Regions from separate parts of the Gemmobacter fulvus genome, predicted to be linked through region 1. Evidence: riboswitches for the same ligand, from Rfam matches in the RefSeq annotation. Region 1 holds a riboswitch; each other region holds the start of a gene.

Region 1 (7,566 bases):
GGCGCAGCGTGTGCAGGGTGGCCAGATCGGCGCTGCGGCTGTCATCGCGGAACAGCCGGATGTCATCCCCCACCGCATTGGCAGGCCAGAAGCCGACGACGGCGCGGGGGCGGAACCATTTCTCGGCGATGATCTGCGCCAGCATGGCCTGCGCATCGGCAAACAGCGCGCGGGCTGCTGCCCCCTGCTTTTCATCGTCCAGAATCCGCGGATAGACGCCTTTCAGCTCCCATGTCTGGAAGAACGGCGTCCAGTCGATATAGCGCGCCAGCTCGGCCAGATCCCAGTCCTCGAACACCTTGGTGCCCAGAAAGCCGGGCCGGGGCACCGCGTAGCCCTGCCAGTCGATCTTCAGCGCATTTGCCCGCGCATCGGCCAGCGGCAACCGCTTTTTGGCCAGTTCGGCGCGGGCGTGGTTTTCGGCCACCTTCTCGTATTCCGCGCGGGTGGTTTCCACGTATCCTGTCTTCTGATCGGGCGACAGCAGCGCCGACACAACCCCCACGGCACGGCTGGCATCGGTCACATAGACGGTCTGCCCCCGATCATATTTCGGGTGGATCTTCACCGCCGTATGGACGCGCGAGGTGGTGGCACCCCCGATCAGCAGCGGAATGTCAAAGCCTTCGCGCTCCATCTCGGCGGCGACATGCACCATTTCGTCCAGCGAGGGCGTGATAAGCCCCGACAGACCGATGATGTCCACCTGTTCACTGCGCGCCACCTCAAGGATCTTTGCCGCAGGCACCATCACGCCCAGATCAATGATCTCGTAATTGTTGCAGGCCAGAACGACCCCGACAATGTTCTTGCCGATGTCATGCACATCGCCCTTGACCGTGGCCATCAGAACCTTGCCCGCGCTTTCGCGGCCGGTGCCGCCGGACAGGCGCTTTTCCTCTTCCATATAGGGCAGCAGCAGGGCAACCGCCTGTTTCATCACGCGCGCGGATTTGACGACCTGCGGCAGGAACATCTTGCCCGCGCCGAACAGGTCGCCCACCACATTCATGCCCGCCATCAGCGGGCCTTCGATCACATGCAGCGGGCGTTCGGCCTGCTGGCGCGCCTCTTCGGTATCGGCGTCGATGAATTCGGTGATGCCATTGACCAGCGCATGTTCCAGCCGCTTTTCCACCGACCAGTCGCGCCAGGCCAGATCGCGTTCGCGCGCTTCGCGGGCACCGGTGCTTTTGAACCGCTCGGCAATCTCCAGCATGCGTTCGGTTGCTTCGGGCGTGCGGTTCTGCACCACATCCTCGCAGGCCTCGCGCAGATCGGGGTCGATACTGTCATAGACGGCAAGCTGCCCGGCATTGACGATGCCCATATCCATGCCCGCCTGAATGGCGTGATAGAGGAACACGGCGTGCATCGCCTCGCGCACGGGTTCATTGCCCCGGAAACTGAACGACAGGTTGGAAACCCCGCCCGAGACATGCACATGCGGCAAAGTCTCGATGATCCGCCGGGTGGCATTGATGAAATCGAGGCCGTAGTTGTTGTGTTCCTCGATCCCGGTCGCAATGGCGAACACATTGGGGTCAAAGATGATGTCCTCGGGCGGGAAGCCCACCTGCTCGGTCAGAAGACGGTAGGCGCGGCTGCAGATCTCGACCTTGCGGTCTTCGGTATCGGCCTGCCCCGCCTCGTCAAACGCCATCACCACCACGGCGGCCCCATAGGCGCGGCACAGCCGGGCCTGATGCAGGAAGGCGGCTTCGCCCTCTTTCATGCTGATCGAATTGACGATGGGCTTGCCCTGCACACATTGCAGCCCGGCCTCGATCACCTCCCATTTGGAACTGTCGATCATCACCGGCACGCGGGCAATATCGGGTTCGGCGGCGATCAGGTTCAGAAACTCGATCATCGCCTGTTTGCTGTCGATCAGGCCCTCGTCCATGTTCACGTCGATGATCTGCGCGCCCGCCTCGACCTGCTCGCGCGCTACCTCCAGCGCCGCCGCATAATCGCGGTTGGTGATCAGCTTGCGGAACTTGGCCGAGCCGGTGACATTGGTCCTCTCGCCCACGTTCACAAAGGGAATATCCTTGGTCAGGGTGAACGGCTCCAGCCCGGACAGGCGCATCAGCGGCGTATGCGTCGGCACGGCGCGGGGCGGATATTTGGCCACGGCCTCGGCAATCGCGCGAATATGGTCGGGGGTCGAGCCGCAGCAGCCCCCCACGATATTCACCAGCCCGTCGCGGGCAAACTCCGCAATCTGGGCGGCCATGAACTCCGGGCTTTCGTCATACTGGCCGAATTCATTGGGCAGGCCCGCATTGGGATAGGCGCAGATCAGCGTCTCTGCCGCGCCCGACAGCTCTGCCAGATGCGCGCGCATCTCGGCGGCCCCCAGCGCGCAGTTCAGCCCGATGGTGGCCGGAGCGGCGTGCCGCACCGAATGCCAGAACGCCGTCGGCGTCTGCCCCGACAGGGTGCGCCCCGAACGGTCGGTGATGGTGCCGGAGATCATCACCGGCAGGCGTAACCCATTGGCAGCAAAAACTTCTTCACAGGCAAAGATTGCGGCCTTGGCGTTCAGTGTGTCAAAGATCGTCTCGATCAGGATCAGATCCGCGCCACCGTCGATCAGCCCGCGCAGCTGTTCGGCATAGGCGGCGCGCAACTGGTCAAAGGTGACGGCGCGGTAGCCGGGGTTGTTCACATCCGGCGACATCGAGGCGGTGCGGTTTGTCGGCCCCAGGGCACCTGCCACAAAACGTTCGCGCCCATCCTCGGCGGTGGCGCGGTTCAGCGCCTGCCGCACCAGACGCGCGCCGTGAAAGTTCAGCTCGTACACCAGATGTTCCAGCCCGTAATCGGCCTGCGCAATCGAGGTGGATGAAAACGTATTGGTTTCCACAATATCCGCCCCGGCCTTGGCATAGCGGTAGTGGATATCCTCGATGGCCTGCGGCTGGGTCAGGATCAGCAGATCATTGTTGCCCTGTTGCGGATGCGGCTTTTCGCCGAACATCGGCGGATGGCAGGCGCAGCCCGCGCCATGGGCGGTAAACTCGGCCTCGCCAAAACCAAGGCTCTGGATCTGCGTGCCCATTGCGCCGTCAAGGATCAGGATGCGGTCGCGTGCCAGCGATGCCAGACGGTCAAAGACGGGGGAAAGGCGGGCAGGGGATGACATGCAGGCTCCGGTCGGCGGCAGGGGGGCACCAAGGTGCAAAAGCGCCTTCTATCGCAAAGCGGAACGGTATCCAAATTCATGTTTCTCATGGAGAACATGAATTCCGCGCATGATGTTGCGCCCAGAGCGGCGCAGGGGTGTCAGATATCCGCTGAAAATTTGGGTATTCACAAACGCGGCAGCGGGCCGTAAGCATCAGGGGCTTTGGTCCGGGTGGTGCGCCATCCGGTTAATAGGGAATGTGGTTCGGCGTAGCCATCAGGTGCCAAATCCACAACTGCCCCCGCAACTGTAGGCGGAGAGCGAAGCCGGGAAATGCCACTGTCGCACAAAGTGTGATGGGAAGGTCCGGCCAAGCGTTGACCCGCGAGTCAGGAGACCTGCCAAGGTGCTCACCCTGTCCGAACGCGTGGGGCGTTTCGGGCTGCGGACCTTCCGCGCGTGGTGATCTCACCGTCTGCGGGGGGCTTTTGCCCTCATCTGACATCATGTTTGACAGCGCGGTCCCTTGCGGCCGCAGATGAGGGATAGCCATGTCGCGTTCCGTTTTTCCGGCCCCAGTTTTTCTGGCTTCGGTTGCCAGCCTCACCTTCAGTGCCCTTCCGGCACAGGCACAGCAGGTGGTCGAGTTTCCGCCGATCTATCTGAATGGGGGCCTGTCGCCGATCGAGGCGGCACGCTATGGCCGCGCGGCCAGCATCGTCACGGCAGAGGATATTGCCGCGCGGGGCATCACCACGGTGCAGGACGCGCTGCGCGCCGTACCGGGCGTGGCGGTCAATGGATCGGGCAACAGCTTTACCCAGGTGCGCATCCGTGGCGGTGAGGGCAATCACACCCTGATCCTGATCGACGGTATCGCGGCGGCGGGGGGTGATGGCGAATATATCCTCAGCGGCATCGAGACGGCGAATATCGAACGGATCGAGGTGCTGCGCGGCCCGCAATCGGTGTATTTCGGCTCCAATGCCTCGGCTGGGGTCATCAACATCATCACCCGCAAAGGCGGCGCGGGCAGCAGCGCCAGCGGCAGCATCGAGCTGGGCGCAGGCACCACCGCCAGCGCCTTCCTGTCGCACCGCACCGCGCAGGGCGGGGTGTCGCTGTCGCTGTCGCGGACCGATGACCGGGGCTTTGATCAATCCGGCGACGGCGGCGAAAAGGATGGTCTGGACCGCACCACCGCCATCCTGTCGGGTGATTATGCGCTGGGTGAAGATCTGACGCTGGGCTTCACCGCGCGGCGGTCGCAGGAAAGCTATGATTACGACAGCACTTCCTACACGGCGGTCGATGCCCCTTCGTATGTTGTTGATGACCCGACCCAGTTCGCGGACCGGGACGAGCTGACTGCCGGGGTCTTTGCCGAATACAGCATGATGAACGGTCGGCTGACGCATCGTCTGGCCGCCGAGACGACGCAGAACAAACAAAGCGCCAATGGTGCGCCGTTCACCCGGACCAGCACCGATGCGTTGAAATACCGGCTGAGCTATGGGCTCGACGGCGCGGTTGCGACCGCCGACAATCTGGTCAACCTGCTGCTGGAAAACCGGCGCGACGCCAGCAGTTCCAACCCGCAATACGGGCGCGAGGCGACCTCGGTTGCGCTGGAATACCGGGGCAGTCTGGACTCGGGGCTGGATGTGCAGGCGGGCGCGCGGTTTGACAATAACGACGTGTTCAAGGATGCGCGCACCTGGACGCTCGGCCTGTCTTACACCTTTGCCGAAAGTGATATCCGTCTGCATGGCTCTGCCGGAACCGGCATCGTCAACCCGACCTATTTCGAGCTTTATGCCGATGCCTTCGGCTATAGCGGCAACCCCAATCTGCGGCCGGAACGCAACCGCAGTCTGGATCTGGGCGTGGAACTGCCGGTGTTCGGGCATCGCGGCACGGTGGATGTGACCCTGTTCAAGGAAACGCTCACCGATGAAATCACTGCGGTCAGCACCGGGCCGGGCACCTTCAGTTATGTCAACCAGACCGGCAACAGCGACCGCCGGGGGCTGGAGGTCGCGGGGCAGGTGCAGGCCACTGACGCGCTGGCGCTGCGTCTGGGATATACCTATCTGGATGCGCAGAACCCCGATGGCAGCCGCGAGGTGCGCCGCCCCCGACATGAGGTGGCACTGGGCGCAACGCTGGACAGCTTTGGCGGCAGGGGCAGCGTATCGGCGGATCTGCGGCATGTGTCGGGCAATTTCGACACCCAGTTCTGGGGCGCTTATCAGACGGTGGAATTGCCCGCATTCACCACGGTCAACCTGACCGCGCGCTATGATCTGACCGATCGGCTTCAGCTGACGGGCCGGGTAGAAAATGCGTTTGATGCGGATGTGACCGATGTCTGGGGCTACGCGACGCGGGGCCGGGCGGTATATGTGGGGCTCAATGCCAAATTCTGATGCTTTGCGACGGATCCTGCTGGCGGGGGCGCTGCTCTGCGCCCCCGCCAGTGCGCTGGCCGATGGCCCGGCGCGCGTGGTGTCGATGAACCTGTGCACCGATCAGCTTGCCATGTTGATGGCGGCTCCGGGGCAGCTTCATTCGGTCTCTTATCTCGCCGCCGATCCGCGCGGGTCGGCGATGGCAGATCAGGCACGGGCCTATCCGGTCAATCACGGGCTGGCCGAAGAGGTCTATCTGATGCAGCCCGATCTGGTGTTGGCGGGCACCTATACCTCGCGCGCGACGGTCGACATGCTGCGCCGTCTGGGCGTGCCGGTGGAAACATTCGAGCCGTCCAATTCGTTGCAAGAGGTGCGCGATGGCATGATCCGCATGGGCGCGGTGCTGGGTCAGAGCGCCCGCGCGGCAGAGATCGTTGCCGCCTATGACGCGGATCTTGCTGCCTTTCAGGAGGCGGTGGCGCACCGCCCCCGCGCCGCCCTTTATGCCGCCAACAGCTATACCTCGGGCGACCGCACTCTGGCCGGGCAGATCCTCGCCACGGCGGGGTTGGCCAATGTGGCGGCAGAGGCGGGCTATGACAGCGGCGGCATCCTGCCGCTGGAGGTGCTGGTGATGGCGGCCCCGGAGGCGGTGATCACCGGGCGCCCCTTTCCGGGCGCGTCGCGGTCGGAAGAGGTGCTGCGCCACCCCGCCCTGCTGGCGATGCAGGACGATCACGCCTCGGGCCATGTCACCGACCGCGACTGGGTCTGCGGCACCCCCTATGTCTTGCGCGCTGTGGCCGAAATGGCCGAGCTGCGCCGCACCTTGATCGAGGTGGACCAATGATGCGGCTGTTCTTGGGCCTGACGGCGCTTGTTGTCCTGCTGTTCGGGGTGGCGCTGGTGGTTGGCCCCGCGCGTATCGGTCCGGTGGCCAGCCTTCATGCACTGATCGTCGGCGATAGCAGCCCGCTGACGCTGGTGATGCGCGAAATCCGCCTGCCGCGCGCGCTGCTGGCGGTGATGATTGGCGCGGCGCTGGGGCTGGCCGGGGCGGCGATGCAGGGCTATCTGCGCAACCCGCTGGCGGATCCGGGGCTGATCGGCGTGTCAGGCTCGGCGGCGCTGGGCGCGGTGCTGGCGATCCAGACCGGGCTTGCCACCACGGTGGCCATGGCGCTGCCGGTTGCGGCGCTGGGTGGGGCACTGATCGGCGTGCTGCTGGTTCTGGCGCTGTCGGGGACGCGCGGCGGGTCGCTGACGCTGATCCTCGCGGGCATTGCCATATCGGCACTGGCCGGGGCGCTGACCTCGCTGGTGCTGAATCTGTCGCCCAACCCCTTTGCGGCGAATGAGATCGTGTTCTGGATGATGGGGTCGCTGGCAGACCGCTCGATGACGCATGTCTGGATTGCGCTGCCGCTGATCCTTGCCGGGGCGGCCTTGCTGGCCAGCCTTGGCCGTGGGCTGGATGCGCTGACGCTGGGCGAAGATGCCGCGCAGGCGCTGAGCATTGATCTGGCGCGGCTGCGCCTTGTGCTGATCTTTGGCACGGCGGCGGTCGTGGGGGCCTCGACGGCCGTGGCGGGGACCATCGGGTTTGTCGGGCTTGTGGTGCCGCATCTTCTGCGCGGGTATGTGGGCGCGCGACCGGGGCGGCTGTTATGGGCCTCGGCGCTGGGCGGCGCGGTGATGCTGCTCGCCGCCGATATCGCGGTGCGGCTGCTGTTGCCCGCGCGCGATCTTAAGCTGGGCGTGGTGACGGCACTGGTGGGCGCGCCGCTGTTCCTGCATCTGATCTATCGCACCCGGAGGGCCGGACCATGACCCTGCTCTCTGTCAAAGGCCTTGGGGTAGCGCGGCGCGGCAGGCCGGTCCTGCATGACATTTCGCTGAGTGTGACCGCGGGCGAGGTGATCGGGCTGATCGGCCCGAACGGGGCGGGCAAGACCACCTTGATGCGGGCCTGCCTTGGGCTGGTGCCGCATCATGGCGAGTCGTCGCTGGCGCAGATGC
Region 2 (7,566 bases), on a different replicon from region 1:
TCGCCATGTCGATGGCAGCCTGATGGTGCGGGATCATGCCTTTGACGAAATCGACGTCGGCATCGCCGGTATAGGGAGCCATATTGGCCATCATGGCGTCCATCGCGGCGGCATAGCCTTTCACGGCTGCGTTGTCGGCCAGTTCTGGCGGGATCATGGCAGCGTGGCTCATCATGGTCATGCCGTCGGTTCCCATGTTCATGCCTGAATGGTCCATCCCTGCCATATTGTCGGTCTGGGCATAGACATAGTTTCCTGCGGCCAGCACGGCGGCCAGCACGGCAGCGGTTGCAATCTTCTTCATATCGTTTTCTTCCTTTTACTTTCTAAACTTTATCTTCATGGCCCAGCTAGCGCGATCACGCAGGTGCATAGCCAACTTCGGTCAAGGCGTTAACCAGTTGGTCGCGCGGAGCCGAGGATTTGACATCGACTTTGCGTGCACCGGGATCGGCATTGACTTCGGCGGTCGGATCAACCGACTGGATTGCCTTGGTCACGCTGCGTGCGCAGCCGCCACAGGTCATGTTCTCAATATGGAACTGCATGAGTACCTCCTTCAGGGTTCCGTCTCATGCAACACCATATGGGGCTTCCCATCGTTGTAAGGTCAAGAGCACAAACCCGTGAGTGAAAAAACAAAAAACAGCCCTTGACCTTACCATCATGGGAAGCCCTATCTCGAATAGCGGAAACATATGCCGAAGGAGTTCCGCTGTGAACATGCAGGCGACTACATTGCCAATTGCTGAGGCAGAGAAATTCGTTCTCGACGTGGAGGGCATGACCTGCGCCTCTTGCGTCGGCCGTGTCGAGCGCGCTCTGAAAGCGGTGCCCGGCGTTCAATCGGCGTCGGTCAACCTCGCCACCGAAAGGGCAGAGGTGAAGGGCGCAGCCGTTGACCGTGCGTTGCTCGTCAAGGCTGTCGAGGATGCGGGCTATGACGTTACCTCTCGCCCTGTCGATCTGCAGATCGAGGGCATGACATGCGCCTCTTGCGTCGCCCGGGTGGAACGTGCGCTGAAAACTGTGTCCGGGGTAACCTATGCCTCGGTCAATCTGGCAACCGAGCTGGCACATGTGATTGGACAGGCCGATCCTGCCGCCCTGATCCGTGCCATCGAAGATGCGGGATATTATGCGCGTCTGGCCGTGTCCGCCGCCGATCTGTCGGAGGAGGTAACCTTGCGCAAGGCCGCCGAGGAAAGCGCCCTGAGGCGGGATCTGCGGATCGCCGCCGCGCTGAGCCTGCCGGTGTTCCTGCTGGAGATGGGATCGCACCTGTTCACATGGGTGCATATGGCGGTGATGAACACGATCGGCATGCAGAACAGCTGGTATCTGCAGTTCGCCCTGACGACGGCGGTTCTCTTTGGCCCGGGTTTGCGTTTTTTTGCCAAGGGGCTGCCCGCGCTGGCGCGGTTTGCCCCGGACATGAACAGTCTTGTCGCTGTCGGCACCTCAGCCGCCTATGGCTATTCGCTGATCGCAACCTTCGTCCCCACTTTGCTGCCACCAGGCACGGTGAACGTCTACTACGAGGCGGCGGCCGTCATCGTGACGCTGATCCTGCTTGGCCGCACGCTCGAAGCGCGGGCCAAGGGGCGAACCTCTGAGGCGATCAAGCGTCTGGTCGGATTGCAGGCCAAGACGGCGCGGGTTTTCCGAGATCGTGCTGTGGTCGAGTTGCCGATTGCCGAGGTTCGTCCGTCCGATCTGGTCGAGGTGCGCCCCGGCGAAAGGGTGCCGGTCGACGGTGAAGTGACCGAAGGGGCCAGTTGGATCGACGAAAGCATGATCTCGGGCGAACCGTTGCCGGTGGAAAAGACGATTGGCAGCGCCGTGACCGGTGGCACGATCAACCAGACCGGTGCCTTCACCTTTCGCGCCACGGCGGTGGGCGAAGCGACGATGCTGGCCCAGATCATCCGCATGGTCGAGGCCGCCCAGGGGGGAAAGCTGCCGATCCAGGCGTTGGTGGACCGCGTGACCATGTGGTTCGTGCCCGCGGTTATGGCACTGGCCGCGCTGACCTTTATCGTCTGGCTGGTTTTTGGCCCTGAGCCTGCCCTGACCTTTGGCCTTGTCAACGCCGTGGCAGTACTGATCATCGCCTGCCCCTGTGCAATGGGGCTGGCCACGCCGACATCGATCATGGTCGGAACCGGGCGCGGCGCGGAACTGGGCATCCTGTTCCGCAAGGGTGAAGCGTTGCAGGCCTTGCAAGACGTCAAGGTGGTGGCCTTTGACAAGACCGGCACGCTGACGATGGGCAAACCCAGCCTAACGGATCTTCACCTTGCCCCCGGCTTTGACCGTAACCAGGTGCTGGCCGCCGTCGCGGCGGTCGAGGGTAAATCAGAACACCCGATTGCCCGCGCTATCGTGGCAGCAGCAAAGGAGGAGAACCTGACCCTGCCCGAAGTGACCGGATTCGCCGCCGTCACGGGCTATGGTGTCCTGGCGCGCGCCGGCGACTCGCAGGTCGACATCGGGGCCGACCGTTACATGGCAAAGCTCGGTCTGGATGTGGCGGTCTTTGCCGATATCGCGGTCCGGCTAGCGGATGAGGGCAAGTCGCCTCTCTATGCCGCGATAGAGGGCAAATTGGCGGCGATCCTTGCCGTTGCCGACCCGGTCAAGGCAACGACACCCCAGGCGATCAAGGCCCTGCATGTGCTTGGCCTGAAGGTTGCGATGATCACGGGCGACAATGCCCGCACGGCGCAGGCCATCGCACGGCAGTTGGGCATCGACGAGGTCGTGGCCGAGGTCCTGCCCGACGGAAAGGTCGCCGCCGTCAAGCGGCTGAAGGCCCTTGGCACATTGGCCTATGTCGGCGACGGGATCAACGATGCTCCGGCTCTGGCTGAGGCGGACGTGGGGCTTGCAGTTGGCACAGGCACAGATATCGCCATCGAGGCTGCCGATGTGGTGTTGATGTCGGGGCGTCTTACCGCAGTGCCCGACGCCATTGCGCTCTCGAAGGCCACGATGCGCAACATCCGGCAGAATCTGTTCTGGGCCTTTGCTTACAATGCCGCCCTGATCCCGGTCGCCGCCGGGGCGCTTTGGCCGGTTTACGGAATTCTTCTGTCGCCGATCTTTGCCGCCGGCGCGATGGCGCTGTCGTCGGTCTTCGTTCTTGGCAACGCGCTGCGTCTGCGCCGCTTTGCCCCTAATCAAGCCTGAAGGAGCCAGATCATGAACATTGGTGAAGCCGCAAAAGCCTCGGGCGTATCTGCCAAGATGATCCGCTACTACGAGTCTACAGGCCTAATCCCTGCGGCAGGGCGCACCGGTTCGGGCTACCGCGTCTATTCTGATACCGAAGTGCAAATGCTGCGCTTCATCCGGCGCTCTCGCGACCTTGGCTTTCCGGTAGAGAAAATCGAGGAACTGCTGGCGCTCTGGCGAGACCGATCCCGCCAGAGTAGCGACGTGAAGCGTCTGGCACAGGAGCAGATAACCGGGCTGGAGCGGAAAATCAGCGAGATGCAGGCCATGATGGAAACCTTGCAGCAACTCGCCGATGAATGCTGCGGGGATCATCGGCCAGATTGTCCAATTCTGGCTGACCTCGGGAATGGCCCCAGCCCCGCAAGTAGGGCTGAAATAGAGAAGAAGACTGGTCTGTCTCGTTCTGGAAGACTGGCCGATGCGCGCCCACGCCAACATCAACCCGTGGATTGACATTGCACCACAGAAGCGTGACGGTCTGCAGGCTCGGCGTTCATGGGGTGTAGAACCCCCGAACTCAATCGGGAATGGGGAAGGGTGGACCCAATTGCGGCACCCGAAGCCCCAGCCGCCCCCGCGACTGTATGCGGTAGCGTCCATTCATTATGCCACTGGGCCAAATTGCCCGGGAAGGCGAAGGGACGTGTGACCCCGCGAGCCAGGAGACCGGCCGGACGCCACTGTAACAACATCCCGTCGGGTGTGACGGGCGGAGATAGCCATGACCACGACCACTCAAGCGATCACGCAAACTGCGGGCATGCTGCGCCCGATCCTGACCACGGCCTTTCTGGGGACATTTTTGTTGTTTGTCGCCGGGTTCTCGTCACCGGATACCCTGCACGCCTCGACGCATGACACCCGGCACGCCACCGGCTTTCCCTGCCACTGATCTGACAGGAGATTGACGATGACCAAGACCCTGCTTTCAAGCGGGCTGATTGCTGGTGCAGTCGCGGGCCTCGTGACGGCCGTGTTGCAGTTCTGGCTGATCCAGCCCCTGATCGGTCAGGCCGAACGATACGAGACTGGTGAGCTTGTTCTGCAGGTGACTGACGCAGCACCATCAAAAACGACAGTTATCGCTGCTGAAGAACCTGCTACTGTCGGCAACGCGCATCCAGACATGGTTGCAGGCAATAGCCTAGACGTGTCGCGCAATTTGCAGACCATGCTGTTCTTGGTCCTCACATGGGGCGGCTTTGGCCTTCTGGCCTCTGCCGCAGTTGCAGCCCTCCCGGCCGTCGGCCGGACGCAGCACGTATCATGGCCTGGCATTGCGCTGATCGGGTTTGCGGCCTTTTGCCTTGCACCTGCACTTGGCCTACCTCCGGAACTTCCCGGCATGCCGGCGGCTGACCTTGAAGCACGTCAGGTCTGGTGGATTTCGACTGCCATCGCCACGTGCGCAGGCGCGGGCTTGATCGTTCTGTGGCACAAGCCGCCAGCGCTTCTTGCCGCTTTGGTCATCGGACTGTTGCCTCATGTCGTAGGAGCACCAACTATTGACGAGAACCTTGCCGCAGTCGTGCCACCAGAACTTTCGGCGCTGTTTTCCGCCCGCGTAATCGGTACCAATCTTGTTGGCTGGATCGTGCTCGGCATGACTTTGGCCCGGATGTCTGGTTTGTCAGCGGTTCGCAAGAATTTGCCCGGTCGGCATGCCGACACAGCGAGACCTGACCTTGATCGCCCGGGAAGAACGTGACCTTTGTGCGAACAACGTCCTCAGCCGGGCCGCCCGCAACGCTGCCGGCCAACGGCGACCTGAACTGATGCTTGCTCTGACGGGTCTTTTCTTCGCAGCGTTTATCGCCGCCACGTTGATCCCGGCACAGTCCGAGGCCGTGCTTGTTGCACTGCTTCTCGCCGGGACACAGCCCGTTTGGTTGCTTCTATTGGTCGCAACGGCGGGCAACGTCCTTGGTGCGGCGGTCAACTGGACCATCGGACGGTTTCTGATGCGCTTCTCCGACCATCGACGTTTCCCGTTTTCGGCAAGGCAAATTGTTCAGGCCCAGGGCTGGTATGGCCGTTGGGGGTGGGTAAGCCTGTTCGGGTCGTGGCTGCCGATCATCGGTGACCCTCTGACGCTTGCCGCAGGCATGATGCGGGAACCGCTCTGGCGGTTTATACTGATCGTCACACTTGCGAAGTTCAGTCGCTACGCTGCTCTTGCGTTCGTGACGCTTTCGGTCGTCTGATCGTCACGGATAGTTCCCAAAGGGCAGGTTCTCTTAACTGGGATACTGGCGCAATCAAAGGCCGTCAGTGCGGTTCCGGGCATCAGGTTCTTTTCGAAACCCTGTCCGGCTCGGCTTGACGCTCGGTCTCGCAGACCTTTCCCAAGTGTACGGTTTTCCAGCTAAGACTTGCCCCTCAGAGATCAACCCTGCGCAGACGCAATGCGTTGGTGATGACTGAGACCGAGGACAGGCTCATCGCCGCCGCCGCGATCATCGGCGACAGAAGAAGGCCGGTTATCGGATAAAGGAGCCCGGCTGCGATCGGTACGCCAAGTGCGTTGTAGGCAAAGGCAAAGAACAGGTTCTGCTTAATATTGCGCAAGGTTGCGCGTGCCAACTTGCGCGCTCGGACAATGCCCATCAGGTCGCCACCCAAAAGCGTGATGCCCGCGCTTTCCATCGCGACGTCAGCCCCGGTACCCATGGCGATGCCGACATCCGCTGCCGCCAGCGCAGGCGCGTCATTCACGCCGTCGCCGGCCATGGCGATCTTGTGACCTTCACGGCGCAACTGGTCGATCAGATCTTTCTTGGCCTCGGGCAACACTCCCGCGCGCACCTCATCTATGCCGAGCTTGCCCGCTACAGCTTGTGCGGTGCGTTCGTTGTCGCCGGTCGCCATGATAACGCGCAGCCCTTGGGCATGCAGTTCCTTGATCGCCTGTGCGGTCGACGCCTTGATCGGATCTGCGACAGCGACGATGCCTGCGAGCACACCGTCGACAGCAATGAACATCGCGGTCTTGCCTTCGGCGCGCAAAGTGTCCGCCTGCGTCTCCGCGCGCGCAGTGTCCAAGCCCATTTCCTGCATCATGGCTGCGTTGCCAAGCGCAACCGCGCGACCATTGACCTTGCCACGCACACCCTTGCCAGTGACCGCCTCGAATCCAGTAGCCTCTTGCCGGGACGCGCCCTGCGCGTCAGCCCCCTCAACAATGGCTTCGGCAAGCGGATGTTCCGACCCACGTTCCAGCGCCGCAGCAAGGGACAACAGGTCTTTGACTGCCACGTCCCCAAGCGTCACCGTATTGGTGAGCTTGGGCTTGCCCATAGTCAACGTGCCCGTCTTGTCGACTATCAGCGTATCGACTCCCGCCATCCGCTCCAGCGCCTCAGCGTCTTTGATCAGCACACCCGCCTGAGCGCCGCGTCCAGCCGCCGTCGTAATCGAGATTGGCGTGGCAAGACCCAACGCGCAGGGGCAGGCAATGATCAGCACCGACACCGCCGACGCGATGGCAAAGACCAGGGCTGGCTCGGGGCCAAAGATCATCCAGGCCGCAAAGGCCAGTAATGCGATCCCAACTACGGTCGGAACGAAGATTGCGGACACCCGATCCGCCAGCCCTTGGATTGGTGCACGCGACCGACGCGCGTTCGACACCATGGCCACGATCTGCGCCAAAACGGTGTCGGCGCCAACCTTGCCAGCCTCGATAACAAGACTTCCGTTCTTGTTGATGGTGGCCCCGGTCACTGCATCGCCCGGACCTTTTTCGACCGGCATCGACTCGCCGGTCAGCATGCTTTCGTCCAAGGATGAATGACCTTCGATCACCACGCCGTCGACTGGCACAGCGTCGCCAGGGCGCACGCGCAGACGGTCGCCCTCCATGATGTTCTCCAAAGGCGCATCGTATTCGGTGCCGTCCGGCAGAATGCGCCGCGCCGTCTTCGGCGCGAGGTCGAGAAGCGCGCGGATTGCATCGCCGGTGCGTTCGCGGGCGCGCAGTTCCAAGACCTGGCCGACAAAGACCAGAGCCACAATCACCACCGCCGCTTCATAGTAGGTGCCAACACCGTGACCCATCCGGTAGACTTCAGGGAACACGCCAGGCAGAAACGTCGCGACGAGCGAATAGAGGTAGGCCGCCGCCACCCCAAGGCTGATCAGCGTCCACATGTTGGGCGACCGGTTCACCAGCGAATCCCAGCCTCGCTTGAAGAAGGGAAGGGCCGCCCAAAGGATGATCGGAGTTGCCAGCGCGAACTCCAGGTAACTGGCCACCTGATGCCCGATCCAGTCGCGCACCGGCAGGGCCACGAACTCTCCCATCGTCAACACGATCAGCGGCACCGC
Region 3 (7,566 bases), on a different replicon from region 1:
ACCGGCATCAGCGCATCGCGCAGCGGCAAGGCGAGCAGATCACGCCCCCCCATCGGCCAGCCCTGCGCCCGCGCCAGCAGCGCCTCGGCCCCATACCAGACCGCCAGATAGACCAGCGCGGGCCACAGCGGCAGATCCGCCAGGGCCAGCGCCGACACCAGCGCCAAGGCCGGGATCAGCGCACCGTTGAGCGGCTCCAGCGCGAACAGGCCCGGGAAACCGTCACGCCGCACCTTGGACCAGCGCAATTGCCGCGCCCAGACCTGCGCGAAGCCGCGCACACCGATGGGTTGGGCAAAGGGGCGCGCCGTCAGCCGCACCCGCAGGCCCAAGCCGCGCACGGCCTTGGTGGCCGCAACATCTTCGGCAAGATTGCGGCCAAGGGCGGGCAAGCCACCTGCCATCTCCAATTGGTCGCGGTGCCAGAACAGCGTTTTGCCCTGCGCAAAACCAACGCCAAGCCGATCCGCCGCCAGTTGCAAGCGGGCCTGATTGGTGTTCAGAAAGGCACATTCCAGCGCGCCCCACAGGCCATCGGGGCGGATGCCCACGGCAGGCGAGGTGACCAGCCCGCACGCGCCCTGTCCACGATCCTCGTGCCACGTCTGCGCCAATTGGCGCAGGTAATCCGGCGGCAGCAGCAGATTGCTGTCGGCCATGGCGACCCATGCGGTATCCCGCGCCTGCCAGCCTTTGACCAGATTGTTCAGCTTCGGGTTGCCGCTGATCCGCGTTTCTCCGATCATCAGACAGGCGCGCACCTGCGGATGCGCCGCGATCAGGCCGCGCACCACCGGCACCGCAGGATCATCCGCCCGCGCCGCACAGAAGATCACCTCATGGTCGGGGTGATCCTGCCGGAACGTCGAGGCCAGCGTTTCGGGATCGAAACGGTCCAGCCCGCACACCGGGCGCAGCAGCAGGATCGGGGTCAATGGTGTATGCGACGATGGCTTCGCAGACCGGGGCAACGCCAGCCAGACGGTCAGCAGATGGGCCAGCAGCATCAGCACCGCAACGCCGCCAAGAACCAGCGCCAGCATTATGCCGCCCCCTCGGCCAGAAGATCGGGCTGGGCTGCGGCCTGCCGCAGAGCTTCGCGCCCGCCCAGCACCGACAGGCGCCCTTCGGCGTCTTCGGCAATCGCTGTGAAACTATCCACCCAATCGCCGCAATTGGCATAGATCAGCCCATGGTCGCCATGCAGCGCCGCCACATGGAAATGGCCGCAGATGACACCATCATGGCCATTGCCCCGCGCCAGCGCGATCAAGCGCCGCTCATGCGCCTTGCCCGCATAGAGCACCGTATTCAGCGCGGTCAGCAGCCATTCGACCGGGCTGCGGTCTTCGGGGCGCAGATTGCGCCGCACCCGGCGCAGCCCGCGATCCGCCGCGCGCAGCAGCCCGTCGATGCGGCTGCCGATACGGGTGCAGATGTGCCAGCGCAACAGTCGCGCGTCACAGATATCGCCATGCAGCACCAGATAACGTCGCCCATCGGCGGCAAGATGCGTCACCGCCTCGGCCAGTTCGGCGGGCAGATCCTGCGCCGCCGGGGCCGTCTGCGGCCCGCGCAGCGGCGCATCGTGATTGCCGATCAGATAGACCAGCCGCGCCCCTTCAGCCGCGCGCTGGCGCAACAGGGCGATGATGCGGTCCTGCGCCGGGCCCCAGGTCAGCGTCAGCGGATGCCAGATGTCGAGGATGTCGCCCACCAGATAGATGGTATCGGCACTGTTCGCTTCCAGAAAGTCGCGGATCAGATCGGCGCGGCAGCCAAGCGCCCCCAGATGCAGGTCAGACAGAAACAGGCTGCGGTGATGCCGGGGGGCTGCGGGACGGGGCATGGGCAAAGCTCACAGAAGGCTGCGGTCGACCCTGTGTCGCATCGCCATGCCACGGTTTTGTGACTGTGATGCTGCAATGCCGCGAAACTGACGCCCGGCAACGGGTCGTGTATTCCGGCACTTGACATTCCATACTGTTTTAGTAAGAAATTATCACCCAGTGTCGACAGGCGGCCACAGAAGCCGAAGGACCGAGGCAGATTCATACACTCGGCACCGCGCGCCCCCTCCCTCGGCTGCGGCGCGGTGCCCTTTGCGCGAGGCCAGACATGACATATTCCACCCGCCAGACCCGCCGCTGCGGCACACCCGGCCCCAGCGAATCGCTGCTGAGCGATGCCGTCTTTGATCTGTTCGAACGGCAATGCCTGGATGTGATGCGGCTTGTCTTCGCCCAGATGGCGCAGAACCTGCCGCCCCTGGTGATGGAGCCGCAAGATGCCGCGCGGGTGCAGTTCGGCCCGATCCAGGGCGACAGGATCTGCGCCGCCGTCGTGCAGATGGTGCATGTCATGGCGATTTCGCGGTCGGACGGGTTCCGCTATTCCAACCCGTTCTGCGCAGGCTGCGCCGCCGTGCTGACCAAGCCCGAACAGCTGCTGTTGCATGTGCTGCATCACACCCGCCGCGCGCAGCCCGGACAGGCCATCGCCCATGCGGTGATGCTGTGTGATTCCCGCCCGGTGGGGCCGCTGATTGACGCTGCGGCAGAGTTGGCACGGCTCGCACCGCCTGCCCGCGCCTGACCCGGCAAATTCCGCCGCCCCGGCATCTGCATCGCTGTCCGGTTTTGGATGCCGCAATGTCGCAATCCGCACATGGTGCCCGTCGCTTTCAGGATAGTTCTGGCTGGCAAGGTGCCGCTGGAAACAGCGGAGAATTGGGAAGCCGGTGCAAAGCCGGCGCTGCCCCCGCAACGGTAACGGGAGAGCGCGACGAAAGCCACTGAGGGGTCCCTTGGGAAGGCGTCGCGCGTGGGTGGAAAGCCCGCTCCCCCAGCCCGGAAACCAGCCTTGCAGGAACGTAACCGCCGGGGGCGGGTTTGCTGTGCTGGCCCTGCGAGGAGGCAGGACGCACCGCACCAACCCCTCGCAACTGAATGATCCGGTCCGGCGCGGGGAGGCGCAGGGCCTAGCGAGGTGCCAAATGCTGAGCCAATCCGAGACCCTCTCGCGCCTTGCTGCGCGTCGCCCCGACTATGCGTTGGAGCAAGCCCTCTATTGTGATCCGGGCGTCTATGCCCTGGACCTTGAGAATGTGTTCTATCGGGAATGGCTGTTTGCCGTGCCTTCGTGCGAGTTGCCCAAGGCGGGGGCCTTTGCCACGCTGCAAGTGGGGGCCTATCCGCTGGTCATCACGCGCGGCAATGATGGCATGATCCGCGCCTTTCACAACGTGTGCCGCCATCGCGGCCAGCGGCTCTGCGCCAAGGAAACCGGCTCCACGCCGAAGCTTGTCTGCCCCTATCACCAGTGGACCTATGATCTGGACGGCAAGCTGCTTTATGCGCGTGACATGCAGGAAGGGTTTGATCCCGCCGCGCATGGGCTGAAAAAGGTGCATTGCGTCGATCTGGGCGGCATGGTGTTCATTTGTCTGGCCGAAGTGCCGCCGCCGATCAGCGATCTGGCGCCCAAGCTGATGTCCTATCTCGCCCCCTCGGGGCTGAAGGATGCCAAGGTCGCGTTTTCGTCGACCATCGTGGAAAACGGCAACTGGAAGCTGGTAATCGAGAACAACCGCGAATGCTACCATTGTGGCGGTTCGCACCCCTCGCTGTGCCGCACCTATTCCGACAATCCGCGCATGACGGCGATGGAAGGCCCGGATTCCGCCAGCCCCGACATTCTGGATCACTGGAAACGCTGCGAAGCGGCCGGTCTGCCGTCGCGCTTTGTGAACCACCCCGACATGCAATGGCGTCTGGCCCGGATCCCGCTGCTGAACAACGCCGAAAGCTATACCATGTCGACCAAGGCCGCCGTGGCCAAACGCATGGGTGCAATGCCATTCAATGATGCGGGCAGCCTGCTGTTCTTCCATTATCCCAACACTTGGAACCATTTCCTTGGTGATCATGCCATCGTGTTCCGCATCCTGCCGATTTCGCCCACCGAAACCGAGGTCACCACCAAATGGCTGGTGCACAAGGATGCGGTGGAAGGCGTGGATTATGATCTGGAAACGCTGACCCGCGTCTGGCTGAACACCAATGACGAGGACCGTCAGGTGGTGGAAGAAAACCAGAAAGGCATCCTGTCGCCCGCCTATGAGCCCGGCCCCTATTCCACCATTCAGGAAGAGGGCGTGATCCAGTTCGTCGACTGGTATTGCAACGTGATGAGCAAACGGCTGGCCCCCAAGCCCGCCTTGGCGGCGGAGTAAGCGCATGGGCAAGAACCGCATGAACTGGTCTGCCGCGCCATGGAATGACAGCGAGCTGCTGGAATGTGCCATGGTGGTGCCGGAGACCGATGATACCGCCACCTTCACCTTCCGCGCGCCCTCGGGCGCGTGGTTCGACTATCAGCCGGGGCAGTTCATCACGCTCGACATTCCTGTGCCCGGCGGCAATGTGCAGCGCACCTATACGATCTCATCGTCGCCCTCGCGCCCGCTGTCGATCTCGATCACCGTCAAGGCGCAGGTCACTTCGATCGGCACGCGCTGGATGCTGGACAACCTGAAACCCGGCATGAAGATCAAGGCCTTTGGCCCTGCCGGGATTTTCAGCTTTCACCGCGCCCCGGCGAAAAAATACCTGTTCATCTCGGCCGGATCGGGCATCACGCCGATGATGTCGATGACGACCTGGGCCTGGGATTCGGGCGAAATGCCCGACATCGTGTTCGTGCATGCCGCCAAACGCCCGTCGGAAATCATCTTTCGGGAACGGCTGGAACAGTTTGCCAACCGCGTGCCCGGATTGCAGCTGCGCTTTACCGTGGAAGAGACCGATGCCTTCCGCGCCTGGCCCGGCTACAAGGGCCGTCTGAGCCAGATCATGCTGGGGCTGATGGCCCCCGATTATCTGGACCGCGAGGTGTTCTGCTGCGGGCCGGAGCCGTTCATGCAGGGGGTGCGCGAAATGCTGACCTCCATCGGCTTCGACATGGCGCATTACCATCAGGAAAGCTTTGGCGCGCCGGTGTCGACCGAGGCCGAGGCCCCGGTGATCAACGATGTGTCGCCCGAAGAAGGTGCCAAGGCCGAGATCACCTTCAGCGCCTCGGGGCTGACTGTGGCCTGCGGCGAAACCGATACCGTGCTGGCGGTGGCGAAACGGTCCGGCCTCAACATTCCTTCGGGCTGCACCTTTGGCCTGTGCGGCACCTGCAAGGTGAAGAAAACCGCAGGCGAGGTGCATATGGTGCACAATGGCGGCATTTCGGATGATGACATTGCCGAAGGTTATATCCTCGCCTGCTGTTCGCATCCGATGGGGCAGATCGCCGTCGAGGTTTAAGGCAGCGTAAATAACGCCAGCCGCCCGAAAGACCGGATCTCCGTCTCGCCCAAGGGGCGGAGATTGCCAACACGCGCCGCCGTGCCCGGCCCGATGCAGATCTGGGTGCCGAAGCTTTTGTTCGCGTCTTGCAGCCGCGCCGCAAGGTTCACCGCATCGCCATGCGCGGTGTAATCAATCTTGCCGCCAAACCCTACATCGCCCAGCACCGCCTGCCCGGTTTCAATACCGATCCTTGTGCGGCCAAAGCCCCCCTGCCCTGCCCGGAACGCCTCGGTCGCGGTGATCAGCTCTGCCGCGCAGGCCAGCGCCGCCTCTGCATGGTCCGGCTGATCCAGCGGCGCGTTGAACAGCGCATGGATCGAATCCCCCACCAGCTTGTCGACCATGCCGCCATGTTTCAGCACGATGGCACAGGTGAGGGTAAAATAGGCATCGAGCGCCGCCACCAGATCACGCGGCCCCAGCGCCCGGGTGGCAAGGCTGAAGCCCTCGATATCGGTGAACAGCGCCGTCACCTCGCGCGCTTCGCCTTCCAGCCGCATCAGGGCGGGCTGTGCCGCAATGCGGCTAACCAAGGCGGGCGGCAAGACCTGCCCCATGCGCAGGCGCAAGGCGCGTTCTGCCCGCGCCGCCGTCACCGCCTTGCCCAGCAGCGCCAGCAGCAGCACCGCGGCTGTGGCCAGCGCCGGGCCCAGCGGATCGAGCAACCAGCCACCCGATATGTAAGCGATGGCGCCGACAGCCCCCCAGAGCACCACCGCCGCCATCCCTGCGGCAGCTCCTCTGCCCGGCGTGCTGCGCCGCATCAGACCAAGACCCAGAAATCCGGCCAGCAGCACAAACCCCGCCTCCAGCATCGGGCTGAAATCGGGGCGCTGGGGAACCCTGCCCGCTTGCAGCCCCTCGATCAGATCGGCGGTGATCTGCACCGAGGGGGCAACCGGACTCGCTGCCGTGGGCCGCAACCCGCCCCGTTGCGGCAGGCCGGAGCCGATCAACACCACCGCGCCCGACAGGCGCACCCCTGCCCCGGTTAGAACATCCTCGGCGGCCACACGGCGCGCGGCCCAGACCTCCGGCCCCGTCGGCACAAAGCGCAAGCTGCCCGCCTCTGCCGGAAACATCTGCGGCCCAAGCCGCAGCCAATCTGGCCCGGCCAGGGCTGGCCCAAAACCTGCCGCGCGGCGCGCCACTTCGACCGGCAAGGACGGATAGGCGACACCAGCCACCACGACGCCCACCGGCAAGCGCCGCACCCGTGCATCCGCATCGCCGGGTAACGCGACCGAAGCGACGCCTGCCGCCGCCGCCGCAAAGGCCGCACAGGGGCCCTCGGCCCCCGCAGCAGGCCAGAGCGCTGCGCCCTCTGCCACCGCGAGGTTGGAGCCGGGCAAGGGCGGCGTTGGCGCATCCGTCAGCAGAAACCCCAGCACGGTGGGCGCTTGGGCGAAGGCATGGGCCAGCGCCGCATTGGCCGGATCGTCGCAGGCACCCGAAAACACCATATCGACGCCAACCACCTTCGGCTGTGCCTGCGCGACACGGACCATCAACCGCGCCGTCGCCACACGGTCCCAGGGGCGGCCCGCCTCATCCAGCGCGCCGATATCCACCACGACCACCGGATCCGCAACCGCCCCTCGCGGCAGCGCCCGGATCAGGCGATCAAACACCGCCTCCTGCCACCGGACCAGCCCGGCAGGTTGCGCCAGAAACAGCGCCGCCAGCAGCAGGCTCAGCCCAAGAACCGCGATTGCGCCGCCCTGTCGCTGCATCTTACGCCACCGGATCGGCGGCAGCGGCGAGGCGGCTGACATCACACAGGAACGCATCACCCTCGCGCCGCAGCGCCGCCATTTCCAGCAGCGCCTGCAACGCACGGTTGACCTTGGGGCGGCTGGCCCCCAGCACCGACGCCAGTTCCCCCTGCGAGATTTCCAGCCGCAACACCGCCTGCGGCGGCACCTCTGCCCCATGAAGCTGACGTAACGTAAACAGGAAAAACCGCGCCAGCCGCGCCTCCAGCTGATAAAGCGCGATGCTTTCCAGCTGATCTGTTGTTTCGCGCAAGCGGCGGCAGAAATAACGGGCGGCAGCGATGCCCACAGCCGGATCGCTTTCGGCCAATGCGGCAAAGCGGCGGCCATCCAGCAGCCAGCCCAGCGTGGGCGCAACCGCCGTTGCCGCCGCAGAGCGGGGTTCACCATCCATCAGGGCAAACTCGCCCAGAGTATCGCCGCCTTCCGCA
Region 4 (7,566 bases), 1.3 Mb from region 1:
CACCACCCCATAGCCGCGCCAGCCGGTCTGCGCCGCGATCAACGCATAACCCTCGTCAAACAGCCGCACATCGCCGCGAAACTTGTTGATCACAAACCCCGCGATCATCGCGGCATCCGCAGGATCCAGCACCGCCTTGGTGCCCACCATCTGCGCAATCACCCCGCCGCGATCAATGTCACCCGCCAGAATCACCGGCACATCCGCCGCACGGGCAAAGCCCATATTGGCAATGTCACCGGCCCGCAGATTGACCTCGGCCGGGCTGCCCGCCCCCTCGACAATCACCAGATCATGCGCCGCTTTCAGCCGCCCGAAGCTCTCCAGCACCGACGCCATCAGACCGGGCTTGAGCGCGGCATAGTCCCGCGCCTTCACCGTGGCCACCCGCCGCCCCTGCACCACCACCTGCGCCCCGACATCGGTCTCCGGCTTCAGCAGCACCGGGTTCATGTCGGTCTGCGGCATCAGCCCACAAGCCAACGCCTGCAGCGCCTGCGCCCGCCCGATCTCGCCGCCATCTTCGGTGACGGCGGCATTGTTCGACATATTCTGCGGCTTGAACGGCGCCACCGACAGCCCACGTCGCCGCGCGGCCCGGCATAGCCCCGCCACCAGCAACGACTTGCCGACATTCGATCCGGCCCCCTGGATCATCAGTGCCGTCATTGCTTCCCCCCGGCCTCGGCGCGGCGGGGCGTGCGGAAGCCTCCGGCGGGGATATTTTCAACCAAGATGAAAGCAGACGGACAGCAACACGCAGCCCTCATGGAACCTCTCCACAACAAGGCAGGCCGCGCCCCCTTGCTGCTTTCATCTTGGCACAAATATCCCGGGGGTTTGGGGGCTGGCCCCCAATCCGGCAGATCAGCAGCAGCCACGGATCAGAACTCCACACCCTTCTGCCCCTTGATACCCGACCGGAACGGGTGTTTCAGCAGGGTCATCTCCGTCACCAGATCGGCCAGTTCGATCAACTCGTCCTTCGCGTTGCGTCCGGTCAGGCAGACATGGGTCAGCGGCGGTTTCTCGTCGCGCAGGAACGTCACCACCTCAGCCACGTCGAGATAGTCATAGCGCAGCGCGATATTGATTTCGTCCAGCAGCACGAAGCGGATCTCGGGATCGCGGATCAGTTCTTTCGCCTTGTCCCAGCCCTTCTGCGCCATCGCGATGTCGCGGGCGCGGTCCTGGGTTTCCCAAGTGAAGCCTTCGCCCATCGCATGAAACTGGCACAGGCCGCTGAAATGCCCTTCGATCAGCCGCCGCTCGCCGGTATCCCAGGCGCCCTTGATGAATTGCACCACGGCGCAGGGCATCTCATGCGCGATGCAGCGCAGGATCATGCCGAAGCCGGACGAGCTTTTGCCCTTGCCCGCGCCGGTATGCACGATCACCAGGCCCTTTTCGCCCTCCTTGCCCGCCATGATCTTGTCACGGGCGGCTTTTTTCTTGGCCATCTTCATCGCATGGCGGGCATCTTCGGCGCTCACATCCGTGGTCATGTCGCTGTCATCCGTCATGTGACGTTCCTCTGCCTTGACAATGGGGGGCCTCGTGCCTCAGGTGAGGCGGCGCTGGTGCCTGATTATGTCAGGCGAAGAGGGAATGCGACAGGCAATGCGACGCACCATGCGCCGATGCCGAAGCGCAGCCGCCCCCGCGACCGTGACCGGAGAGACCGCATTGCCACTGGGAAACCGGGAAGGCGGCGGTCAGGGGGAAACCCGCTCTGCAAGCCGGGAGACCTGCCAGCGCAGTGTTGAAACGGGCGGACGGGGTGTTCCGCGACCGGCAGAGGCGCCATGCGCCCCTTCCGTTTGCCAAATGCCCCCTCGCCCAAGCCGGAAGAGAGCCATGGCCAGCGCCACGCTTTACGTCTGCACCACCTGCCGCAGCGGTCTGCCTGCCGATCCGGAGGCGCCGCGTCCGGGTGCCGTGCTGCATGCCGCCCTCGCCGGTGCCGATCTGCCCGAAGGGGTGACGGTCAAGGGGGTGGAATGTCTGTCGGCCTGCAACACCGGCTGCGCGATTGCGCTGTCGGCCCCCGGCAAATGGACCTATGTTTACGGCCATCTGGATCCGGCGGCGCATCTGGCCCCGATCCTTGACGGCGCTGCCCGCTATGCTGCATCGGCGGATGGCCTCGTGCCATGGCGCGAGCGGCCCGAGATCTTCCGCAAGCAAAGTCTTGCCCGCGTTCCGCCTTTTGAAATTCCTGTGGAGACCACCGATGTCTGACCTCGCCAAAATCCCCGTTACCGTGATCACCGGCTTTCTCGGGTCCGGCAAGACGACGCTGATCCGGCATCTGATGGCCAATCCGCAGGGCAAGCGTTTGGCGGTGCTGGTCAATGAATTCGGCACCGTGGGGGTGGATGGCGACATTCTGAAATCCTGCGCCGATGACAATTGCCCGGTCGAGAATATCGTGGAACTGGCGAATGGCTGCATCTGCTGCACCGTGGCCGATGATTTCATCCCCACCATCGAGGCGCTGATGGCGCTGCCGCAGCGCCCCGATCACATCCTGATCGAGACCTCGGGCCTTGCGCTGCCGAAGCCGCTGCTCAAGGCGTTCGACTGGCCGGCGATCCGCTCCCGCATTACCGTGGATGGTGTGATCACTCTGGCCGATGCCGAGGCGGTGGCCGCGGGCCGCTTTGCCCCCGATGTCGATGCCGTGGCGGCCCAGCGCGCCGCCGACGATTCGATCGACCATGAAACCCCGCTGTCCGAAGTGTTCGAGGATCAGCTGGCCTGCGCCGATATCGTTCTGCTGTCGAAGGCCGATCTGGCGGGCGAGGCGGGCCTTGCCGCCGCACGGGCAGTGATCGAGGCGGAAACCCCGCGCAAGCTGCCGATCATCGCCATGACCGAAGGTGTGGTGGATCCGCGGGTGGTTCTGGGCCTCAATGCCGCCGCCGAGGATGATCTGGCCGCGCGGCCCAGCCACCATGATGGTCATGACGATCACGAACATGATGATTTCGACACCGTGGTGATGGAACTGGGCGAAGTGGCCGACCCGGAGGCGCTGCAAGCCGCCATTCAACGTCTGGCGCGCGAACAGCATATCCTGCGGGTGAAGGGTTATGTCGCGGTCACCGGCAAGCCGATGCGGATGCTGGTGCAGGCGGTGGGCGAGCGGGTGCGCGCGCAATATGACCGCCCTTGGGGCACCACGCCGCGCGCCACGCGGCTTGTGGTGATTGCAGAGCATGATCACGTCAATGAGGCGGCCATCCGCGCCGTGCTGGAGGGCTGATCCTTGCATGTCGTCTTCCGCGAAAGCCATGGGCTGGAGGAAACGGACGCGCCGTTCGATCCGGGGCAAAGCCCTGCCGATCTGGTGGTGCTGTCGTTTTCCGACAGTGATCTGGGGGCTTTCGCGGCGGGCTGGTATCGTGCGGGCGGCAAACTTCCCGGTCTGCGGCTGGCGAACCTTGTGGCGCTGCGCCATCCGCTGTCGGTGGATACCTATGTGGAACAGACGCTGGCCGGGGCCAAGGGTATCCTGATCCGGCTGATCGGCGGCGAAAGCTATTGGGCCTATGGGCTGGCGCAGGTGCAGGATCTGTGCCGCCGCCACGGCATCGCGCTGGCGGTGCTGCCGGCCGACGGGCGCGCCGATACGCGGCTGGATGCGCTGTCCACCTTGCCGGTGGGCACGCTGCGCCGTCTTGCCGCCCTTTGCGACGCCGGGGGTGCTGTGGCGGCACAGGCGGCGCTGGCGCAACTGGCGCTGGCGGCGGGGCTTTATGCCGGGCCGGTGCCGGGCGACAAGACCCTGCCCGATTGCGGCTGGTATGATCCGGCGCGCGGGGTGCTGCCAGGGCCAGAGGACGTGGGGCCGGAGGGCGCGGGGCCGCTGGTCGTGGTCAGCTTTTACCGCAGTTATCTGACCTCGGCGGATCTGTCGCCGGTCGATGCGCTGATTGCGGAATTGCGGCGGCAAGGCTTCCGGGCTTTCGGGCTGTTTGCGCCCTCGCTCAAAGGGACGGCGGCCGAATGGGTGCAGCAGGCGCTGACAGATGCCGCCCCTGTTGCCATCATCAATGCCACCGCCTTTTCGGCCAAGGGGCCGGACGGCAGCTCGCCACTCGATACGCCGGGCTGCCCGGTGTTTCAGGTGGCGCTGTCCACCGCCCGCCGCCGCGACTGGGCCGGGGCCGACCGGGGCCTGTCGCCCGCCGATCTGGCCATGCATGTGGTGCTGCCCGAGGTGGACGGGCGCATCTTTGCGGGCGTGGCCAGTTTCAAATCGCCCACGGCGCGCGACCCCGATCTGCAATTCTCGCGCTTTGCCCATCGCGCCGATGACAGCCGCATCCGGGCCGTGGTGGCGCGGGTGGCGGCCTGGCACCGGCTGGGCACCACCCCCGCCCCGGCGCGGCAGTTGGCGTTGATCCTGTCCACCTATCCCGGCAAGGATTACAATCTGGCCCATGCCGTCGGGCTGGATGCGCTGGCCTCTGCCGAGGCGATCCTGAACGCGCTGCAAGGTGCGGGTTATGCCACCACCGCCCGCGCCGACCTTGGCCGTCAGTTGGAACAGGCCACGCTTTTCTGGCCGCTGGTCGAGTACAAGGCCGCACTGGCCACCCTGCCCGAGGCGCTGCAACAGGCCCTGACGGCGGCCTGGGGCAGGCCCGAAGATGATCCGGCCTGCATGGGCGCTGCGCTGCACTTCCGCGCGCTGCGGCAAGGGGCGGCGCTGATCGCGCTGCAACCCGAGCGCGGCGATGTGCAGGCCCGCGATGACGATTATCACGACCTGTCGCGCACGCCGCGCCATGCCTATGTCGCCTTCTATCTGTGGCTGCGGGCACAGGGGCTGCATGCGCTGGTGCATATCGGCGCGCATGGCACGCTGGAATGGCTGCCCGGCAAGGCAGTGGCGCTGTCGGATCTGTGCTGGCCCGAGGTTCTGACCGGCGCGCTGCCGGTGATCTATCCTTTCATCGTCAATGATCCCGGCGAGGCGGCGCAGGCCAAGCGCCGGATCGGTGCGCTGACGCTGGGCCATCTGCCGCCACCGATGGTTGCCTCGGCCACCCCGACCAACCTGACCCGGCTGGAACGGCTGCTGGATGAATATTCCACCGCCGACGGGCTGGACCCGGCCCGGCGCGACCGGCTGATTGCCGCCGTGCGCACCGAGGCGCAGGCGGCGGGGGTCGAGGCCGATCTGGGCATTCCGGCCGAAGCCTCGCCCGCCGAGGCGATCACCCGGATCGACCGCTTTGTCTGCGACATCAAGGAAAGCCAGTATGGCGAGGGCCTGCATGTCTATGGTCAGGGCAATGGCGAGATGGACGGGCTGCTGACCGCACTCGGCGCGCGGCGCGTCGCCCCCGGCCCCTCCGGCTCGCCCTGGCGCGGGCGGCTGGATGTGCTGCCCACCGGGCGCAACCTGTTTTCCGTCGATCCCCGGGCGGTGCCTTCGCGCGCCGCCTTTGCGCAGGGGGTGAAACTGGCCGAAGAGCTGATCCGCCGCCATTTGCAGGATCAGGGCGATTATCCGCGCGGGCTGGTGCTGGACCTCTGGGGGTCGGCCACCATGCGCACGGCGGGCGAAGAATTTGCCATGGCGCTGCATCTGGCCGGTCTGGCCCCACGCTGGGATGACGGGGCCGAACGGGTGAACGGGTTCGAGATCACACCGCTGGCCCTGCTGCGCCGCCCGCGTATCGACGTGACGCTGCGCGTCTCGGGCCTGTTCCGCGATGTGTTTCCCGGCCTTGCGCAACTGTTCGAGGCCGGCGCGCAGGCGCTGGCCGAACGTGACGAGGCGCCGGAGGACAACCCCTATACCCTGCGCACCGCCCGCGTCTTTGGCCCGAAGCCCGGTCTTTACGGCATGGGCATGACCAATGCGCTGGAGGATTACAGCGACGCGGGCCGGGCGGCGGCGGGCGAGGCCTGGCTGAAAGGATCGGAATGGGCGATTGATGCGCAGGGCACGGTGCATCACGCCCGCGCGGCGCTGGAGGAGAGGCTGCGCGCCGCCGATGGGTTTGCCCATGTGCAGGATCTGGCCGAAACCGATCTGCTGCTCGCCTCTGACTATGCCGCGCATGAGGGCGGTTTTGCGGCGGCGGTGGCGCATCTGGGCGGCGCGGTTCCGGCGCTGTATCATCTGGACGCCACCCGCCCCGACGCGCCGCGCGCCCGGCTTCTGGGCGAAGAAATCGCCCGCGTGATCCGCGCCCGCGCCACCAACCCCGATTGGGCCAGCGCCATGATGCGGCATGGCTTCCGGGGCGGGGCCGAGATTGCGGCGACGATGGATCATCTGGCTGCCTTCGCCCATCTGACCCGCGCCGTGCCCGCGCATCTGATCGATCTTTATCACGAGGCGACGCTGGGCCGTGCCGATCTGGTGGCGTTTCTGGAGGCGGAAAACCCGCAGGCGCTAGCCGCCTTGCAGGCGCGGTTTCAGGCCCTGCATGACGCCGGGCTCTGGGTCACGCGCCGCAATTCCATCGCCGCCACGCTGGACGTGGTGCCATGACAGAGGCGCCGCTGGTTCAGGGCTGGTGCCCCGGTGCCCTGCGTCCGATGCTGTCGGGCGATGGCTATGTGTTGCGGGTGCGCCCGCGTCTGGGGCGGCTGTCGGCGGACCAGGCGGCGGGCGTGGCAGCGCTGGCGCTGGCGCACGGCAACGGGCTGATTGATCTGTCGGCCCGCGCCAATGTGCAGCTGCGCGGCGTGCGCGCAGACAGCCATGCCCCGCTGATCGCCGGGCTGCGGGCGCTGGGGCTGATTGACGACAGCGTGGCGCAGGAATCGCGGCGCAATATTGTGGTGCAGCCGTTCTGGGGCGACTCTGATCCGACGCTGGCGATTGCGGCGGATCTGACGGCGGCCCTCGCGGCCCCCGACGCGCCGGATCTGCCGGGCAAATTTGGCTTTGCGGTGGATTGCGGGCTGCGGCGCGTGCTGGATGGCACCGCCGCCGATATCCGCCTCACGCGGCAGGGCGATCAACTGGTGCTGCGCGCCGAAGGCAGCTTTCGGGCAAAGGTGGTCTCCCCCGACACCGCGGCAGCCGAGGCGCTGGCGCTGGCGCGCTGGTTTCTGGCCATGGGCGGCGTGACGCAGGGGCGCGGCCGCATGGCGGCGCTGATGGCGCGCGGTGTGGCGCTGCCCGAGGGCTTTACGCTCGAAACCCCGGTGCAGGCCTATGATGCCGCCCCCGGCGCTTGTGCCCAAGGTCAGCTTGTCGGGTTTGAATTCGGCCAGATGCAGGCGGAAACGCTGGCGGCGCTGGCCCGGTTGGGCGCACTGCGGGTCACGCCTTGGCGGATGCTGCTGATCGAGGGCGCGACGCAGGCCCCCGCCCTGCCGGGGGTCATCTCCGATCCCGCCTCGCCCCTGCTGCGGGTGATTGCCTGCACCGGCGCCCCCGGATGCACGCAGGCGCTTCAGCCGACACGCGCGCTGGCGCGGGCATTGGCCCCGCACCTTTCAGTGCCGCTGCATGTCTCGGGCTGTGCCAAGGGCTGCGCCCATCCCGGCCCCGCGCCGCTGACCCTGACCGCTACGGTCGAAGGCTTTGCG

What was found. A riboswitch is a leader RNA that binds a small molecule or an ion and turns the genes downstream of it on or off. The one in region 1 is predicted to bind cobalamin.
Region 2: another riboswitch for cobalamin. It lies ahead of KM031_RS22170 (CbtB domain-containing protein); the one in region 1 lies ahead of KM031_RS09555 (TonB-dependent receptor plug domain-containing protein).
Region 3: another riboswitch for cobalamin. It lies ahead of KM031_RS19750 (aromatic ring-hydroxylating oxygenase subunit alpha); the one in region 1 lies ahead of KM031_RS09555 (TonB-dependent receptor plug domain-containing protein).
Region 4: another riboswitch for cobalamin. It lies ahead of KM031_RS03280 (DUF1636 family protein); the one in region 1 lies ahead of KM031_RS09555 (TonB-dependent receptor plug domain-containing protein).

What each region holds. Positions count from the first base shown of each region.
Region 1 covers NZ_CP076361.1:1,954,406-1,961,971, forward strand. The annotation lists gene metH (methionine synthase) at 1-3,151, opposite strand, end outside; cobalamin riboswitch at 3,340-3,553, shown strand; gene KM031_RS09555 (TonB-dependent receptor plug domain-containing protein) at 3,685-5,562, shown strand; gene KM031_RS09560 (ABC transporter substrate-binding protein) at 5,549-6,397, shown strand; gene KM031_RS09565 (FecCD family ABC transporter permease) at 6,394-7,377, shown strand; gene KM031_RS09570 (ABC transporter ATP-binding protein) at 7,374-7,566, shown strand, end outside.
Region 2 covers NZ_CP076366.1:84,551-92,116, reverse strand. The annotation lists gene copM (CopM family metallochaperone) at 1-304, opposite strand, end outside; gene KM031_RS22185 (heavy-metal-associated domain-containing protein) at 360-548, opposite strand; gene KM031_RS22180 (heavy metal translocating P-type ATPase) at 724-3,192, shown strand; gene cueR (Cu(I)-responsive transcriptional regulator) at 3,205-3,693, shown strand; cobalamin riboswitch at 3,706-3,929, shown strand; gene KM031_RS22170 (CbtB domain-containing protein) at 3,962-4,132, shown strand; gene KM031_RS22165 (CbtA family protein) at 4,151-4,948, shown strand; gene KM031_RS22160 (YqaA family protein) at 5,016-5,444, shown strand; gene KM031_RS22155 (heavy metal translocating P-type ATPase) at 5,620-7,566, opposite strand, start outside.
Region 3 covers NZ_CP076363.1:268,513-276,078, reverse strand. The annotation lists gene KM031_RS19765 (ceramide glucosyltransferase) at 1-1,043, opposite strand, end outside; gene KM031_RS19760 (UDP-2,3-diacylglucosamine diphosphatase) at 1,043-1,849, opposite strand; gene KM031_RS19755 (hypothetical protein) at 2,119-2,595, shown strand; cobalamin riboswitch at 2,688-2,879, shown strand; gene KM031_RS19750 (aromatic ring-hydroxylating oxygenase subunit alpha) at 2,996-4,234, shown strand; gene KM031_RS19745 (FAD-binding oxidoreductase) at 4,239-5,315, shown strand; gene KM031_RS19740 (CHASE2 domain-containing protein) at 5,312-7,093, opposite strand; gene KM031_RS19735 (Crp/Fnr family transcriptional regulator) at 7,095-7,566, opposite strand, start outside.
Region 4 covers NZ_CP076361.1:670,534-678,099, forward strand. The annotation lists gene KM031_RS03270 (cobyric acid synthase) at 1-669, opposite strand, end outside; gene cobO (cob(I)yrinic acid a,c-diamide adenosyltransferase) at 885-1,523, opposite strand; cobalamin riboswitch at 1,562-1,770, shown strand; gene KM031_RS03280 (DUF1636 family protein) at 1,858-2,241, shown strand; gene cobW (cobalamin biosynthesis protein CobW) at 2,234-3,268, shown strand; gene cobN (cobaltochelatase subunit CobN) at 3,272-6,517, shown strand; gene cobG (precorrin-3B synthase) at 6,514-7,566, shown strand, end outside.